Regions from separate parts of the Polymorphospora sp. NPDC051019 genome, predicted to be linked through region 1. Evidence: predicted binding sites of a transcription regulator. Region 1 holds the regulator's gene; each other region holds the start of a gene.
The links. Region 1 encodes HrcA, which represses chaperone genes, less so after heat shock. Its sites were predicted from a motif close to GGTTNGCACNCTCNNNNNGAGNGTGCNAACC; they were not measured.
Positions count from the first base shown of each region.

Region 2: a site for HrcA is predicted at 2,727-2,757, ahead of AB0M79_RS12455 (FmdB family zinc ribbon protein). Genes of this name have one in related genera too.
Region 3: a site for HrcA is predicted at 1,576-1,606, ahead of groES (co-chaperone GroES). Genes of this name have one in related genera too.

Region 1 covers NZ_JBFBCH010000003.1:54,353-59,580, reverse strand. Annotated here, with positions in the region: gene ppk2 (polyphosphate kinase 2) at 1-624, shown strand, start outside; gene AB0M79_RS07275 (16S rRNA (uracil(1498)-N(3))-methyltransferase) at 691-1,425, opposite strand; gene dnaJ (molecular chaperone DnaJ) at 1,463-2,596, opposite strand; gene hrcA (heat-inducible transcriptional repressor HrcA) at 2,691-3,713, opposite strand; gene AB0M79_RS07260 (DUF4870 domain-containing protein) at 4,166-4,855, shown strand; gene hemW (radical SAM family heme chaperone HemW) at 4,987-5,228, opposite strand, start outside.
Region 2 covers NZ_JBFBCH010000005.1:247,894-253,121, reverse strand. Annotated here, with positions in the region: gene AB0M79_RS12465 (diguanylate cyclase) at 1-1,963, opposite strand, end outside; gene AB0M79_RS12460 (5-formyltetrahydrofolate cyclo-ligase) at 2,048-2,677, shown strand; gene AB0M79_RS12455 (FmdB family zinc ribbon protein) at 2,782-3,159, shown strand; gene AB0M79_RS12450 (flagellar biosynthesis protein FlgA) at 3,363-3,896, shown strand; gene AB0M79_RS12445 (hypothetical protein) at 3,981-4,178, opposite strand; gene AB0M79_RS12440 (translation initiation factor 2) at 4,279-4,611, shown strand; gene AB0M79_RS12435 (DUF2231 domain-containing protein) at 4,616-5,098, opposite strand; gene AB0M79_RS12430 (oxygenase MpaB family protein) at 5,205-5,228, shown strand, end outside.
Region 3 covers NZ_JBFBCH010000004.1:444,993-450,220, reverse strand. Annotated here, with positions in the region: gene groL (chaperonin GroEL) at 1-1,011, opposite strand, end outside; gene groES (co-chaperone GroES) at 1,083-1,397, opposite strand; gene AB0M79_RS11245 (methyltransferase domain-containing protein) at 1,664-2,869, shown strand; gene ybaK (Cys-tRNA(Pro) deacylase) at 2,950-3,429, shown strand; gene AB0M79_RS11235 (substrate-binding domain-containing protein) at 3,633-4,721, shown strand; gene AB0M79_RS11230 (ATP-binding cassette domain-containing protein) at 4,842-5,228, shown strand, end outside.

The sequences.
Region 1 (5,228 bases):
GAACACCTCAACCCCCGCGGGGCACAGGTCGTCGCGCTCAACAAGCCGAACGAGCGGGAAAGCAGCCAGTGGTACCTGCAACGCTGGATCCGGCACCTGCCGGCGGCCGGCGAGATCGTGCTGTTCGACCGCTCCTGGTACAACCGGGCCGGCGTCGAGCGGGTGATGGGCTTCTGCACCCGCCGCGAATACCTGGAGTTCCTGCGGCAGGCGCCCGAGTTCGAGCGGATGCTCGTACGCTCCGGCCTCCGGCTGGTCAAGTTCTGGTTCTCGGTGTCGCAGAACGAGCAGCGGACCCGGTTCGCGATCCGGCAGGTCGACCCGGTCCGCCAGTGGAAGCTGTCGCCGATGGACCTCGCCTCGCTGGACAGGTGGGACGACTACACCGAGGCGAAGGAGGCGATGTTCTTCTGGACCGACACCGCCGACGCGCCGTGGACCGTGGTCAAGAGCAACGACAAGAAACGCGCCCGGCTCGAGGCGATGCGGCACGTGCTGGCCCGGTTCGACTACACCGACAAGGACCCCGACGCGGTCGGCACCCCCGACCCGCTGATCGTCGGCCCGGCCGGGCTCGACCTACGCCCCGACGACCAGCCGGTGCACGTGTTTCCCCGGCTCTGATCCCGGCACCGCCGGCCACCGGAGCGCCGGGCGCCGCGGCCGTCACCACCGCGCGAAAGGCCGGCGTCACCAGCGGCCGAGGCGGGTGGCCAGGACCGCGAGGGCGGCGACACCGGCCGTCGACGTACGCAGCACCGCCTCGCCGAGGCGTACCGGCACCGCCCCGGCGGCGGTGAACGTGTCGACCTCGGCCCGGTCGATACCCCCCTCGGGGCCGACCACCAGCGTGATCTCCCCCGTCGCCGGCAGGTCGACGGTCGACAGGCGCTCGGTGGCCTCCTCGTGCAGCACGTACGCCGCCGCGCCGGCCGCGAGCCGCCGGGCCACCACCGCGGTGGACTCGTCGGGATCGCCGGCGACCGCCGGCAACCACGGGCGGCGGGCCTGCTTGGCCGCCTCGCGGGCGGTCGCGACCCAGCGGTCCCGGGCCCGGGCGCCACGCCCGTCGCGCCACCGGACCACCGAGCGGGCCGCCGCCCAGGGCACGATCGTGTCGACGCCGACCTCGGTCATCGCCTGTACGGCGAGTTCGCCCCGGTCGCCCTTCGCGATGCCCTGCACGACGGTGAGCCGGGGGTCGGGACGGTCGACGTGGCGCCGGTCGGTGACCCGCACGTCCAGGGTGCCCCGGCCGACGGCGACGACCTCGGCGGACGCGGTGCCGCCCCGACCGTCGGCGAGCAGCAGCGGCTCGCCGACCCGCAGGCGCTGGACGGTCGCCGCGTGATGCCCCTCGGGGCCGCCGAGGGTGTGCCGGTCGGTGGTGGGCAGGGCCTCGACGAGGAACAGCGGCGCGGACACGGGGACAGGCTAGCCGGACCGGGCCGGCCGGCGACCGTCAGCCGTGCCCGTTGAAGGCGTCGCGCATCCGGGAGAAGAAGCCGCCCTGCTTGCTGAGTTCGGCCACCTCCTCGCCCCGGGTCTTGGCGAAGTCGCGCAGCATCCGCTCCTGCTCGGCGTCGAGCTTGGTCGGGGTCCGTACGTCGAGATGCACGTAGAGATCGCCACGGCCGGTGCCCCGCAGGTGCGGTACGCCCCGCGCCCGCAGCCGCATCGTCGAACCGGGCTGGGTGCCGGCCTTGACGTCGACCGGCTCCTCGCTGTCCAGCGTCTTGATGGTCAGCCGGGTGCCCAGCGCCGCCGCCGTCATCGGGACGGTGACCCGGCAGTGCAGGTCGTCGCCCTTGCGGGAGTAGACGTCGTGGACCCGCTCGTGGATCTCGACGTAGAGGTCGCCGGGCGTGCCGCCACCGGGGCCGACCTCGCCCTGCTGGGCCAGCCGGATCCGCATGCCGTCCTCGACCCCCGCCGGGATCTTGACGGTGAGCGACCGGCGGGTGCGGACCCGGCCCTCGCCGGCACACGTGCCGCACGGGTGCGGGATGACGGTGCCGTAGCCCTGGCAGGCCGTGCAGGGCCGGGCCGAGACGACCTGGCCGAGGAAGGTCCGCTGCACCGACTGCACCTCGCCCCGGCCGCCGCACGCCTCGCAGGTGGCGAGGTGGGTGCCGGCGGCCGTGCCGGCGCCGCTGCACGTGGTGCAGAGCACGGCGGTGTCGACGGTGATCGGCGCCTCGACGCCGAAGGCGGTCTCCACCAGGTCGAGTTCGAGCCGCAGGATGGCGTCGGCACCCGGCCGGGTGCGCGGCCGCGGGCCGCGGGTGCCGCCGGCCGCGCCGAAGAAGGCGTCCATGATGTCCTGGAAGCCCACGAACGGGCCGGCCCCGGCGCCACCGCCGGCCCCGCCTCCGCCCGGGGCGAGCGGGTCGCCACCGAGGTCGACGATCTGCCGCTTCCGGTCGTCGGAGAGGACCTCGTACGCCGCGTTGATGTCCTTGAACTTCTCGTGCGCTTCGGGGTCCGGGTTGACGTCCGGATGGTATTGGCGGGCCAGTTTCCGGTAGGCCCGCTTGATCTCGTCGTCAGAGGCTTCCCGGCTGACGCCGAGAATCCCGTAGTAGTCCTTGGCCACTGCGTCTGGTGTCCTCATATCGGTCTCGCGTTTGCCGGCCTGATCGCTGGTGCTGCCGCGCCGCCCGAGCCTGCGCCGCCGCCGTGCGTCGGTCTCAGTTCTGCGCCAACAGGTCGCCTACGTAGCGTGCCACGGCGCGCACCGTGGCGATGGTGCCGGGGTAGTCCATCCGGGTCGGCCCGAGCACGCCCAGCCCACCGACGATGGTGGCTCCCGGGCCGTAGCCGGTGCTGACCACGGAGGCGGCCCGCAGGTTGTCGATCTCGTTCTCGTCGCCGATCCGGACCCGCAGGGTGCTGGGCTCGACCTCGCCGATGAGCTTGAGAAGGATGACCTCCTCTTCAAGCGCCTCGAGGATCGGCCGCAGCGACCCCTGGAAGTCGAGCAGCCCGCCGCGCGTCAGGTTGGCGGTGCCGGCGAGCGCGATGCGCTCCTCGTGCCGCTCGACGAGGGTCTCCAGCAGCACCGTCGACAGCGTCGTCATCGCCGGACGTACGGTCTGCGGCACCTCTTCGACCAGGGCCTGCACCAGCGGCGGGGTGTCGGCGAGCTTCTCACCGCAGAGCTTCTCGTTGACCCGGCGGCGCAGGTCGGTGACGTCGTCGGCGGCCACCGGACCGGGCAGCTCGACCAGCCGCTGCTCGACCCGGCCGGTGTCGGCGATCATGACCAGCATCAGCCGGGTGGTCGAGATCGGCACCAGCTCCAGGTGGCGGACCGACGAACGGGCCAGGCTCGGGTACTGCACGACGGCGACCTGCCGGGTGAGCTGGGCGAGCAGCCGTACGGTCCGGTGCACGACGTCGTCGAGGTCGACCGCGCCGACCAGGAACCGCTCGATGGCCCGCCGCTCGGCCGGGGTCAGCGGCTTCACGCGGGAGAGGCGGTCGACGAAGAGCCGGTAGCCCCGGTCGGTCGGCACCCGGCCGGCACTGGTGTGCGGCTGGCGGATGTAGCCCTCTTCCTCCAGCACCGCCATGTCGTTGCGTACGGTCGCCGGCGAGACGCCGAGCTGGTGCCGCTCGACCAGCGCCTTGCTGCCGACCGGCTCCTGCGTGGCGACGTAGTCCTCGACAATCGCCCGCAGGACGTCGAGCTTGCGGTCGTCGAGTCCCATCTCCACCTCCCTGCCCCCGGTCGTGCCGGCCCGGTGCGTGGCGGGTGACCGCCGGGCCGTGCCGCACGCATGACATCCGCCATGCCGACCCTCGACATGCTGGCACTCGACCGGGATGAGTGCCAGTCTACGACGCCAACCCTGGCCAGGCGATGATCGATATCAGGTACGAAAGCCGTATTCCAGACAGTCGGCCGGAATTCCACCCCGGAACCCAGTTCGCCGGCCAGCCTGTCCGCCACCGGGTCACCACGCCGTGACAACAGCTCAACGGCGAGCCGGTCCAGAAGTGGCGCCCGGCCCGCCGGGAGTGGCCAGGGTGTCGTGTGGCGTCGGTTGATGCCGCCCCCTACCGTGGCCTCATGACTGAACCACCTCGCCCTCCGGGAGACGGCAATCCCGGCTCGGTTCCGCCGGACCCCACGGCTCCTCTGACGCCCGGGTCCTACTCAGTGCCGGGCGAGGCGCCCTCCCCCGGCTTCCCGCCGGCCGGCGGCCAGCAGCACGGCGCGCCCGACCTGTCGAAGCAGAACAACCCGCAGTACGACGCTCCCGCCTCCGGCGGCGGCGCCTACCCGCCGCCGGGTTCCGGAGCCGGCGGCTACCCGCCGCCCTCGTCCGGCGCGGGCGGCTACCCGCCGCCCAGTTCCGGCGCGGGCGGCTACCCGCCACCCGGCCAGGGCTACCCGCCGCCCGGTGGCGGATACCCGCCCCAGGGTGGCGGCTACCCCCCGCAGGGTGGTGGCTACCCGCCCCAGGGTGGTGGCTACTACGGCGGCGGCCCGGCCCCGGCCGGCTACGCCAACAGCGACGAGAAGACGTGGGCGCTGATCGCCCACTTCGGCGGCGCGGTCGGCGCGCTGATCAGCTTCGGCCCGCTGGGCTTCGTCGGCCCGTTGATCTCATACCTGGCCAAGGGCCAGCAGTCGCCGGCGGTGCGCGCGCACGCGCTGGCCGCGCTCAACTTCCAGGTGCTCTGGTCGGGGATCGCCTTCCTGCTGCTCTTCGTGAGCTGGTGCCTGTTCTTCATCCCGAGCGTGGTCGTCTTCGCGATCCAGATCATCTTCGGGATCCTGGGCGGCATGAAGGCCAACGAGGGGCAGCTCTACAAGTACCCGATGTCGCCGAACTGGATCAAGTAACCCCGCACTCCCACGACAGGCCCGGCACGCGTGCCGGGCCTGTCGTCGTGCCAGCCCGTCGTCGAGTCGGGTCCGTCGGCCTCCGCGTCCGCTCGGTGCCGGCCTTGCCCTCAGGACGAGGCCGGCCGTCCTCAGGGCAGGAGGTCGCGTACGACCGCGTCGGCCAGCAGCCGGCCACGCAGGGTCAGCACCGCCCGGCCGGCGTCGTACGCGGCCCCGTCCAGCAGCCCGTCGGCGAGCGCCCGCCGCGCCGCGACCCGCCCGGCGTCGTCGAGCACCGGCAGCGGCAGGCCGGTCGCCAGCCGGAGCCGCAACATCACGTCCTCGGTGTGCCGGTCGGTGCCGGAAAGCATCTCGCGTCCCTGACCGGGCG
Region 2 (5,228 bases), on a different contig from region 1:
GCTGGGCGACGATGGCCCCGCCGGCCGCGTCGGTCTCCGGCAGCAGCACGACGAACTCCTCGCCGCCCTGCCGGAAGGCTAGGTCGACCTCCCGGATCTCGGCCCGCAGCCGGCGGGCGAACTCGGCCAGGACGGTGTCGCCGGCCGCGTGCCCGTGGGTGTCGTTGACGTGCTTGAAGCGGTCGAGGTCGAGGGCGAGGACGGTGAGCATGCGCCCGAAGCGGTTGGCGCGTTCGACCTCGCGCCGGATCGACTCCTTCAGGTAGCGGTAGTTCCACAGCCCGGTCAGCGGGTCGGTGAGCGAGAGCCGCTGGGCCTCCTCGTGCACCCGTACGTTGTCGACGGCGACGGCCGCCTGGCCGGCGAACGTGCGCAGCGTGACCAGGTCGGTGTCGTCGAACTCGTCGGAGCCGAGCCGGTCGTAGAGGGCGAGGACGCCGAGCGCGGTCGGCAGCGTCGGCGGCCACAGCCCGCCGGGCAGTCGCCCGGCGGGAACCCCGGTGGCCGGGGCGTCGGTGGCCGGCCCGGGTGCCGAGAAGGGTACGGCCACGTAGGTGCGGCAGCGCGGCTCGTGCGTCGACAGGTGTGGCCCGTCGCGGTCGACGCGGCCGCGGCGCGGCTCGCCGGTGGCGGCGACGGCGCCGAGCAGGCCGCTGCCGAGCGACACCCGCAGGGCCGCCGGGTCGTGGTCGGGCCGGCCGGGCCGGTCCTGGAGCGCGACGGCGACACCGACGACGGCCCCGTTGGTGCGGACGCCGGCCTTGCCGGCGCCGGCCTTCGCGGCGCCGGGCCGTCCGGTGAGGCCGACCGGCCAGCGTTCGTCGAGTCCCTCGGCGCACTGGCCGACCAGGAGTCCGCTGGCCGGGTCGAGCAGGAGCACCACGCCGGCCCGGGCGCCGGTCGCGGCGAGCGCGGTCTGGAGGATCACCTGGAGGATCCGTTGCAGGTCGTGGGTGCTGGACAGGGTGTCGCCGAGCACCGCCAGGTGTCCCCGGAGCTGGTCGCGGCTGGCGGTCAGGGCCTGGACGTACGACTGCGTCTCGCGGGTCATCCGGTTGAACGTGGTGGCCAGCCGGCCCACCTCGTCGTGCCCGTGCACCGGCACCCGGGCGGCGAGGTCGCCGTCGGCGACCCGGTCGGCGGCGCGGGCCAGTTCGGCGAGCGGCCGGGTGGTCGAGCGGGCCAGCCACCAGGCGGCGACGACGGCGGCGAACCCGGCGGCCAGGACCGCGCCGATCAGCACCACGTAGAGGCCCTGCGGCTGCCCCCGGGGCACGGAGAGCGCCAGCGGCAGCGGCTGGCCCGGTGACGGGTTGATCCGGCGGACGTACCGGCCGGTGCCGGTCTCGGCGATGGCGTCGCCCTCGGCGCGTGCCGCCGCGTCGAGGACCGCGTCGACGCCGGTCGCCGGCTCGGTGGTGTGCCGTACGGTCGGGGCCGCGACGCCCGGCAGGAGGGTGACGCCGGTGCCGGTCGCGGCGGCCAGCCGGGAGAGGAAGGCGTGGTCGAGGACCTGGGTGACGACCACCTCGCCGATCAGGGCGCCGCTCTCGGCGCGCATCTCGACGCGTACGGCGATCGCCTCGTAGTCGGCGTCCGGGGCGGTCTGCGCGGCGCAGTCGGCCCACGGCTGGGGTGGGTTGCCGGCGGTGGCGAAGGCGGCGCGGCCGTCGGCGTCGCTGATCAGGACCGCCGAGACCAGCCCGCGGGCGACCAGTTGGCTCGCGGTGCCGGCCCGGCGGGCCGGGTCGGCGGGTACGGCCACCGCGTCGGCCGCGGCGTGCATCTGCTGGCAGAGGGCGCTGACCGAGGTGCGTACGGTGGCGGCGGCGGTGTCCAGCCGGTCGACGGTACGTTCGTAGCTCACCGCGGCGACGGTCGTACCGACGAAGACGGCGCCGAGCAGCACGGGACCGAGGACGACCGCGAGGAAGGCGGTCGTCAACCGTCCACGCAGCGTCACTCTTCCCCCCGGAGGTTCCGCACCCGTTGGTGCGATGCTGACACAGACGGACCTTTCAGTTACGGCCTGTTGCAGGAGCGGTCGATGTCGGATTTGTCGAATGGAGCGAACGCGGCGCGCCGCCACAAGACGGACATCCGTATCAACGTCCTGGCCCGCCGTCGGTCACTGCCGGCGGCGCTCCGATCGGCCGCCGCCGGCCGCGTGCAGGCTGGCCTGGCCGACCTGGTACGGCGGCATCGGCCACGGACGGTGACCGCCTACGTGCCGGTCGGTTCCGAGCCCGGCGGACCCGACCTGCCGGAAGCCCTGCTGGCGATGCTCGCCGCCGGTGGCGCGCCGGGGTCGAGGCTGCTGCTGCCGGTGCTGTGCCCGGATCTCGACCTCGACTGGGCGGAGTACGCCGGTTCGGAGCCGCTGGTGGCCGCCGGGCGCGGATTGCGCGAGCCGGCCGGGCCGCGCCTCGGGCCGGCCGCCGTCGGCGCCGCGGACCTGGTGGTGGTGCCGGCGGTGGCGGTGGACCGGCGGGGGCTCCGGCTGGGCCGCGGCGGCGGCTCGTACGACCGCGCGCTCGCCCGCGTCGCCCCGGCGACCCTGACCGTGGCGCTGCTGCACGACGGCGAACTGCTGGACGCCGTACCGGCCGAGGAGCACGACCGTCCGGTCCACGCGGTGATCACTCCCAGCGGCGTACGGCGGCTCCCGGCCGGCTGAGTGTCGCGCCCCACACTCCCGCTGGACGAATCCGGTGCGGATAGCGCACCATTGGCACTCGAACGCGTCGAGTGCCAACCGATGATCATGATCCGGAGGAGACAGTGCCCACGTACCAGTACGCCTGCACCGCGTGCGGCCACCAGCTCGAGGCGGTGCAGTCGTTCGCCGACGAGCCGCTGACCGAGTGCCCGGCCTGTGAGGGGCGGCTGCGCAAGCTCTTCAACTCGGTGGGCATCGTCTTCAAGGGTTCCGGGTTCTACCGCACCGACTCCCGGTCCGGCTCGTCGGAGTCGGCCACCAGCGGCAAGCCGGCCAAGGCGGAGTCGTCCGGTTCCTCGGGCTCCGGGTCGAACGGCTCCGGCGGCAAGGACTCGGCCGGCTCCGGGTCGAAGGAGAAGCCGGCGTCGAGCGGCACCGCCTCCAGCGGCTCCAGCTCCTCTTCCGGCGGCTCGTCGTCGGCCGGCAAGGCCGCCACGTAGCGGCTCGGCCGAAGCGGCACCCGCCGGCTCGGGCATAACAGATCGACCCGGCCGACGGGGGTTGTCCACAGGAAGCCCCGTCGTCCACAGGCGGACGGCTCGGTCCAACGGGACCGGGCCGTCGGCGTCTAGCGTCCCTGCCGACCGGCGGCCCACGGTCCCCCACCGCCAGCCGTCGAAGCCGGTCGGAGGGAGGCACCCCGATGTTCCGTCGCACCCGGTCCGGCGACGCCGACGGCGCGCTCACACCGGTCCGCTGGCCAGGCCGGCCCCGTCCGGCCAGCGTGCTGCGGGCCGCCCTGGTCGCCGTCCTGCTGGCGCTGGCCGCCGCGGTGTTGACCGCGCGGGCCGACCCCGACCGCACGGCCGCCTGCGGCCCCCCGATCGCGGCAGACCCGACCGGACCACCATCCGGCGGGTCTTTCCCCGCCCCGGACGCCCCACCGGGCCGGCTCGCGGTGCCCGCCGGATCGGTCGGGGTACCGGTACGGCCCGCCGAACCCGCCGCTCTCGCCGTCGTACGCCCCGGCAGCCGGATCGACCTGCTGGCGCTACCGGCCGGCGCCGGGGCACAGCCGGCGCCGGAACCGCTCCGGCTGGCCACCGGGGCGCTCGTGCTCGACGTCGTGGCGGTCGACGGCGCCACCGCCCTCTACCTGGCGCTCACTCCGGACCAGGCGAACCGCACGCTCGGTATGCCCGAGACGACCCGCTTCGGGGTCGTCGTGCCACCCTGATCGACCGGATCCGGCCCGGCTCAGTCCCGATATCGACCGGCCCCTGGCCGACTCAGTCCCGATATCGACCGGCCCCTGGCCGGCTCAGTCCCAGTAGTGCGGCGGGCGCTCGGCCAGCAGCCGGTCGTCGTTCGATCCGGGCCGCTCGCCCCAGCCCCGGTCGGTGTCGTCCGCGGTCTGCTCCGGCAACACCACCAGCTCGTCCTCGCCGAACTCGACCGTCCGGTCGTCGGCGTCGATCCGTACCCGCGCCGGCTCGGTCGCCGCCGCCCCGTCCGCCATACGTGCCGATCTGTCCACGGCAGAAAGCGTACCCAGCCACGGGCCGGCACACCGAACGTCAGCGGGTCCCGACGGCGACCGGTTGGTAGCGTCAGTCGGCGTGACGACGCCCAGCGGTGACCCGACCGACCACGAGTACTGGCGCCGCCCCGCCGACCTCGAACCGGGCCAGCCGGCCCCACGGCCCGCCGCGCCGGCCGCCCCCGGGACGCCCGGCTACCAGGGGCCGCCGCCGACCACCCCGGCCACGACCGGCTGGCGGCCACCCACCGTCGTCAACCCGATGGCACCACGCCAGCTCCCGTCGCAGGACCAGGATTCGATCGACGCCGACGAGCGCGGCGCCCGCACGCTCACCTACGGCATCGCGATGGTCGGCGGCGCCGTACTGGTCATCGTCATCTGTCTGCTCTGCTCACGGGTGCTGTTCTGAGCCGTCAGACGACGCCGCTCCAGACCGCCTGCGCACCGGTCTCCCCGGTCAGGTAGACGTAGATCATCGTCACCACACCGAAGATCGTGACCAGCACCGCGAGCACGGTGGGCACCCATGCCGGCACGTGGGGCCCACGCTCGCCGCGGGTGGTGAGGAACACCAGCGCCCCGATCGCGATCGCCAGCGCCAGCGAGAACCAGAAGGTCAGGTCGCCGTACGCCTGGTGCTCGTTGACCTTGTCGAGGATCTCCTGGCCGTAGCCCGCCGTGATCAGGCGTTCCTCCAGCGCCTCGCCGGAGATCTTCGAGAACAGCGCCGACACCGGTGCGGCCACGGCCAGCAGCACGGCCGCCCAACCGATGCGGGTGCGTGCCCTCGGCACGAACCCGTAGACGATCCCGACGACGGCCAGCAGCGGCACGAAGACCACGGCCGCGTGCACGAGCAACGGGTGGGCCGGCAGGCCCATGAACTCATCGAACACGGACGCCTCCTGGGGGGCGGATACGACGTGACCCTTCGACGTTCTACACGATGCGACGGGGTCCGACGGTTCACCGCGTCGGCGCGGCCGTGGCAGTCTTGGTCGCATGGCTGCCACCGATCCCAGCGAC
Region 3 (5,228 bases), on a different contig from region 1:
CGGCCGTCCGCCACCGTCGACGACGGTGGTGTTGTCCTTGTCGACCACGACCCGCCGGGCGGTGCCCAGCGACTCCAGGCCGACCGCGTCGAGCTTGTAGCCGAGCTCGGGCGCGACCAGTTCGGCACCGGTGAGGATCGCCATGTCCTGGAGCATCGCCTTGCGGCGGTCGCCGAACCCGGGTGCCTTCACCGCGGTGACCTTGACGGTCTTGCGGATCGAGTTGACCACCAGGGTCGACAGCGCCTGGCCGTCGACGTCCTCGGCGATGATCAGCAGCGGCTTGCTGGTCTGGAGGACCTTCTCCAGCAGCGGCAGCAGCTCCTCGATCGCGGAGATCTTCTGCGTGGTGATCAGGATGTACGGGTCGTCGAGCACCGCCTCCTGCGCCTCGGAGTCGGTGACGAAGTGCGGAGAGATGAAGCCCTTGTCGAACTGCAGGCCCTCGGTGACCTCCAGCTCGGTGGCCAGGGTGGAGCCTTCCTCGACGGTGATGACACCGTCGCGGCCGACCTTCTCCATCGCCTCGGCGATCAGGTCACCGATCGTGGCGTCCTGCGCCGAGATGGTCGCCACGTGGGCGATCGCGGCCCGGCTGTCGACCTCGACGGCCTTCTCGAGCAGCGCCGCGGAGATCTTCTCGACCGCGGCCTCGATGCCCCGCTTGAGGCCGGAGGGGTTGGCGCCGGCCGCCACGTTGCGCAGGCCCTCGCGCACCATCGCCTGGGCGAGCACGGTCGCGGTGGTGGTCCCGTCACCGGCGACGTCGTTGGTCTTCGTCGCCACCTCCTTGACGAGCTGCGCGCCGAGGTTCTCGTACGGGTTGGTGAGCTCGATCTCCTTGGCGATGGTGACACCGTCGTTGGTGATCGTGGGAGCGCCGAATTTCTTGTCCAGGACGACGTTGCGCCCGCGCGGACCGAGGGTGACCCGGACCGTGTCCGCGAGGGTGTTGACACCGTGTTCGAGCAGGTGTCGGGCGTCGTCCGAGAAGCTCAGGATCTTCGCCATCTATGTTCCTCTCGAAGCGACGCAGCCCCGGCCCGGCGAGCCGGTCCGGGGCTGCGTCACGGATCAGTTGGTTACTTCTCGATGACCGCGAGGACGTCGCGGGCGGAGAGCACCAGGTACTCCTCGCCGGCGTACTTGATCTCGGTGCCGCCGTACTTCGAGTAGACGACGGTGTCACCGACCTGGACGTCAACCGGGATCCGGTTGCCCTTCTCGTCGATGCGGCCGGGGCCGACGGCGAGGACGGTGCCCTCCTGCGGCTTTTCCTTGGCGGTGTCGGGGATCACGAGGCCGGAAGCGGTGGTGGTCTCAGCCTCGTTCGCCTGGACCAGGATCCGGTCCTCGAGCGGCTTGATCGCAACCTTGGTCGCGGTAGTCACGGGCATACCCTCCTGGGGTATCTGGTTTCGTAGCCGGTCGATCGCCCAACCGGCGTCAATCTGCCTCATGCCACCGGGCGGTCCGTCGTCGCGGGTGCCGGTCCGCCTGGCGTTGTCCAGCCACCGGCCGGGGCCGGATCGCTGGCACACTCTTGTCGAGAGTGCTAATCGCAGATTAGGCCGCCGCTAGCACTCCGTCAAGGAGAGTGCCAACCCGACCCGCCGGATGACGTAGCCGGCACCGGCGCCGACCGGCCCGACACAATGGGCCGGTGGAACTCGCCGTGCTCGACGCCCTGCGTACCCCGGCCGGGGAGACCGCGCTCGCCGCGGCCGCCGGACTGCCCGGCGGCGACCCGCTGGCCGCCGCCGCCGCGCTGCGGACCCGGGGCGTACCCGCCGACCTCGCCGCCGCCGCGCTCACCCAGACCGACCTGCGGCGGCGGGCCGCCACCAAGTTCGGCCCGGTCGCCGCCGGGATGTTCTTCACCCGGGCCGGCCTGGAGCAGGCCACCCGCGCCGTGGTCGCCGACCGGCGGGCCGCGCGGCTGGCCGCCGCCGGCGTACGGACCCTGGCCGACCTCGGGTGCGGCCTCGGCGCCGACGCGATCGCCGCCGCCCGGGCCGGCATCCGGGTGTACGGCGTCGAGGCCGACCCGCTGACCGCGGCGATGGCCGCCGCGAACGCGGTGGCCGCCGGCGTGGCCGACCGGTTCACCGTCACGTGCGGCGACGCCACCCGGTTCGACGTGTCGACCGTCGACGCCGTGTTCTGCGACCCGGCCCGCCGCTCCGGCACCGGCCGGCGGGTCTTCGACCCGACCGCCTACTCCCCGCCGTGGGACTTCGTCGCCGAACTGACCCGCCGGGTCCCGGCAACCGTGGTCAAGGTCGCCCCCGGCGTCGACCACGCGCTCGTACCCGAGGGCGCCGAGGCCGAGTGGGTCAGCGTCGATCGTGAGGTGGTCGAGGCGGCGTTCTGGTGTGGACCGCTCGCGGCGACGCCGCGCCGGGCCACCCTGCTGCGCACCGCACCGGCCGGCGCGTCCCCGGTTCCCGCCGTGACCGAACTCACCGGGCCGGGCGACATCGCCGCGCCGGTCGGTGCCCCGCGCGGCCACCTCCACGACCCGGACGGCGCCGTGGTGCGCGCCCACCTGGTGGCCGAGTTCGCCGCCACCGTGGACGGCGTGCTCGCCGACCCGTCGATCGCCTACGTCTACACCGACCAGGGCCGGGTCACGCCGTACGGCCGCTGCTTCGAGATCACCGACGTGCTGCCCTTCTCGCTCAAGAAACTGCGGGCGCTGCTGCGTGACCGGGGCGTCGGGCGGGTCGAGATCCTCAAGCGGGGCTCGGCCCTCGACCCGGAACGGCTGCGCCGTGACCTGCGCCTCGCCGGCCCGGCGGCGACCTCCCTCGTGCTGACCCGGGTCGCCGGCGCACCGACCGTCGTCCTGTGCCGGCCGGTCGCCTGAGCCGGCCGTCCACAGTGGGGTGAAGCCGGCCCTCGGGCGTTGCGCTGCCGACCGGCCGGGGCGGCGGTAGGGTCGCGACCATGGCGGGCAAGGGCACCCCGGCGACGGCACTGCTGGCCAGACGGAAGGTGCCGTTCACCGCGCACCCCTACCGGGTCGATCCGGCCGCGCCGTCGTACGGCCTGGCCGCCGCCGCGGCACTCGGGGTGGCGCCGGAGCGGGTGTTCAAGACCCTGGTGGCCACTGTGGACGGCCGGCTCACCGTCGGCGTGGTGCCGGTGACCGGCTCGCTGGACCTCAAGGCGCTGGCGGCCGCGGCCGGCGGCAAGCGGGGCGCGATGGCCGAGCCGGCGGCCGCCGAGCGCGCGACCGGCTACGTCACCGGCGGCATCTCCCCGCTCGGCCAGCGGACCCGGCTACCGATCGTGTTGGACGTCTCGGCGCCGCGGTGGTCGACGGTGTTCGTCTCCGGCGGCCGGCGGGGCCTGCAGATCGAGATCGCCCCGGGTGACCTGATCAGCCTGACCGACGCGACCCTCGCCGCCATCGCAACCGCCTGACCAGGACCGCGACCGCCGAATTCGGTGACGTTGCTGAATTGTTATCGCCGACAACAAACTCGCCGCCTCGGCACTCTTGTGTGACCCACGCCGCACCTAATACGTTGCCGGACACAACAAAACATTATGACCGGTTTCGCACCCCCGGTCCGAACCCCACCCTGCCCCTCGTCCGGGGCTCACCCTCCGAAAGGACCCGTGCAATGCGCAGAGGGATCCTCTCCCTGACCGCCGTGGGCCTGCTGACCGTCGGCGGGGTCGCCGCGTGCGGCGACGGCGAAGACACCGGCCCCGGCGGCGCGACGCCGAAGATCGGCGTGATCCTGCCGGACAGCGCCTCCTCGGCCCGCTGGGAGACCGCGGACCGCAAGTTCCTGGCGGCGGCGTTCGACGCGGCCGGAATCGCGCACGACATCCAGAACGCCCAGGGCGACAAGGCCGCCTTCCAGACCATCGCCGACCAGATGATCACCAACGGCGCGACCGTGCTGATGATCGTCAACCTCGACTCCGGAACCGGCAAGGCGGTGCTGGACAAGGCCAAGTCGCAGGGCGTCGCGACGATCGACTACGACCGGCTGACCCTGGGCGGCTCCGCGCAGTACTACGTGAGCTTCGACAACGAGGTGGTCGGCAAGCAGCAGGGCGAGGGCCTGGTGAAGTGCCTCGCCGACAAGGGCGCCCAGAACCCGGTGGTGGCCGAACTCAACGGCTCCCCCACCGACAACAACGCGACCCTGTTCAAGAACGGCTACGACTCGGTCCTCGACCCCAAGTACGACTCGAAGGAATACACCAAGGGCCCGGACCAGTCCGTCCCGGAGTGGAACAACACCCAGGCCGGCACGATCTTCGAACAGATGCTGACCTCGACCGGCGGCAAGATCGACGGCGTGCTCGCCGCCAACGACGGCCTCGGCAACGCGGTCATCTCGGTGCTGAAGAAGAACAACCTCAACGGCAAGGTCCCGGTCACCGGCCAGGACGCCACCGTGCAGGGGCTCCAGAACATCCTCGCCGGCGACCAGTGCATGACCGTCTACAAGGCGATCAAGCAGGAGGCGGACGCCGCCGCCGAACTGGCCATCGCCCTGGCCAAGGGCGAGACCAGCAACGTCGAGACGACGGTCAAGGACCCGGAGAGCGGCCGGGACGTCCCGTCGGTGCTGCTCACCCCGAAGGCGATCTTCAAGGAGAACGTCAAGGACGTCGTCGACGACGGCTACGTCACCCAGGCCGAACTGTGCGCCGGCGAGTTCGCCGCCCGGTGCGCCGAGGTCGGCATCAGCTAGTCCCCGCCAAGGTCGTCAGGCCGCCGCCCGGCGGCCCCGACGGGCGTACCCACGCCCGCCGGTGCCGGGCGGCGGCCTGCCGGACACCGCCCGACCGGACACTTCAGAAGGAGACCATCCGTGTCCGCGACACCCCTGTTGGAGCTACGCGGGATCGACAAGAGCTTCGGTCCCGTACAGGTCCTGCGCGACGTCGCCTTCGCCGTCCAGCCCGGCGAGGTGACGGCCCTCGTCGGCGACAACGGCGCCGGCAAGTCCACCCTCGTCAAGTGCATCAGCGGCATCCATCCCACCGACGCGGGCGAGTTCTTCTTCGAGGGCGCGCCGGTCAGCATCAACAGCCCCCGGGACGCCGCCGGCCTGGGCATCGAGGTCGTCTACCAGGACCTCGCGCTCTGCGACAACCTCGACATCGTGCAGAACATGTTCCTCGGCCGGGAGAAGCGCAGCGGGCTGGTGCTCGACGAGGCGACCATGGAGCAGATGGCCGCCGACACGCTCGCCGGG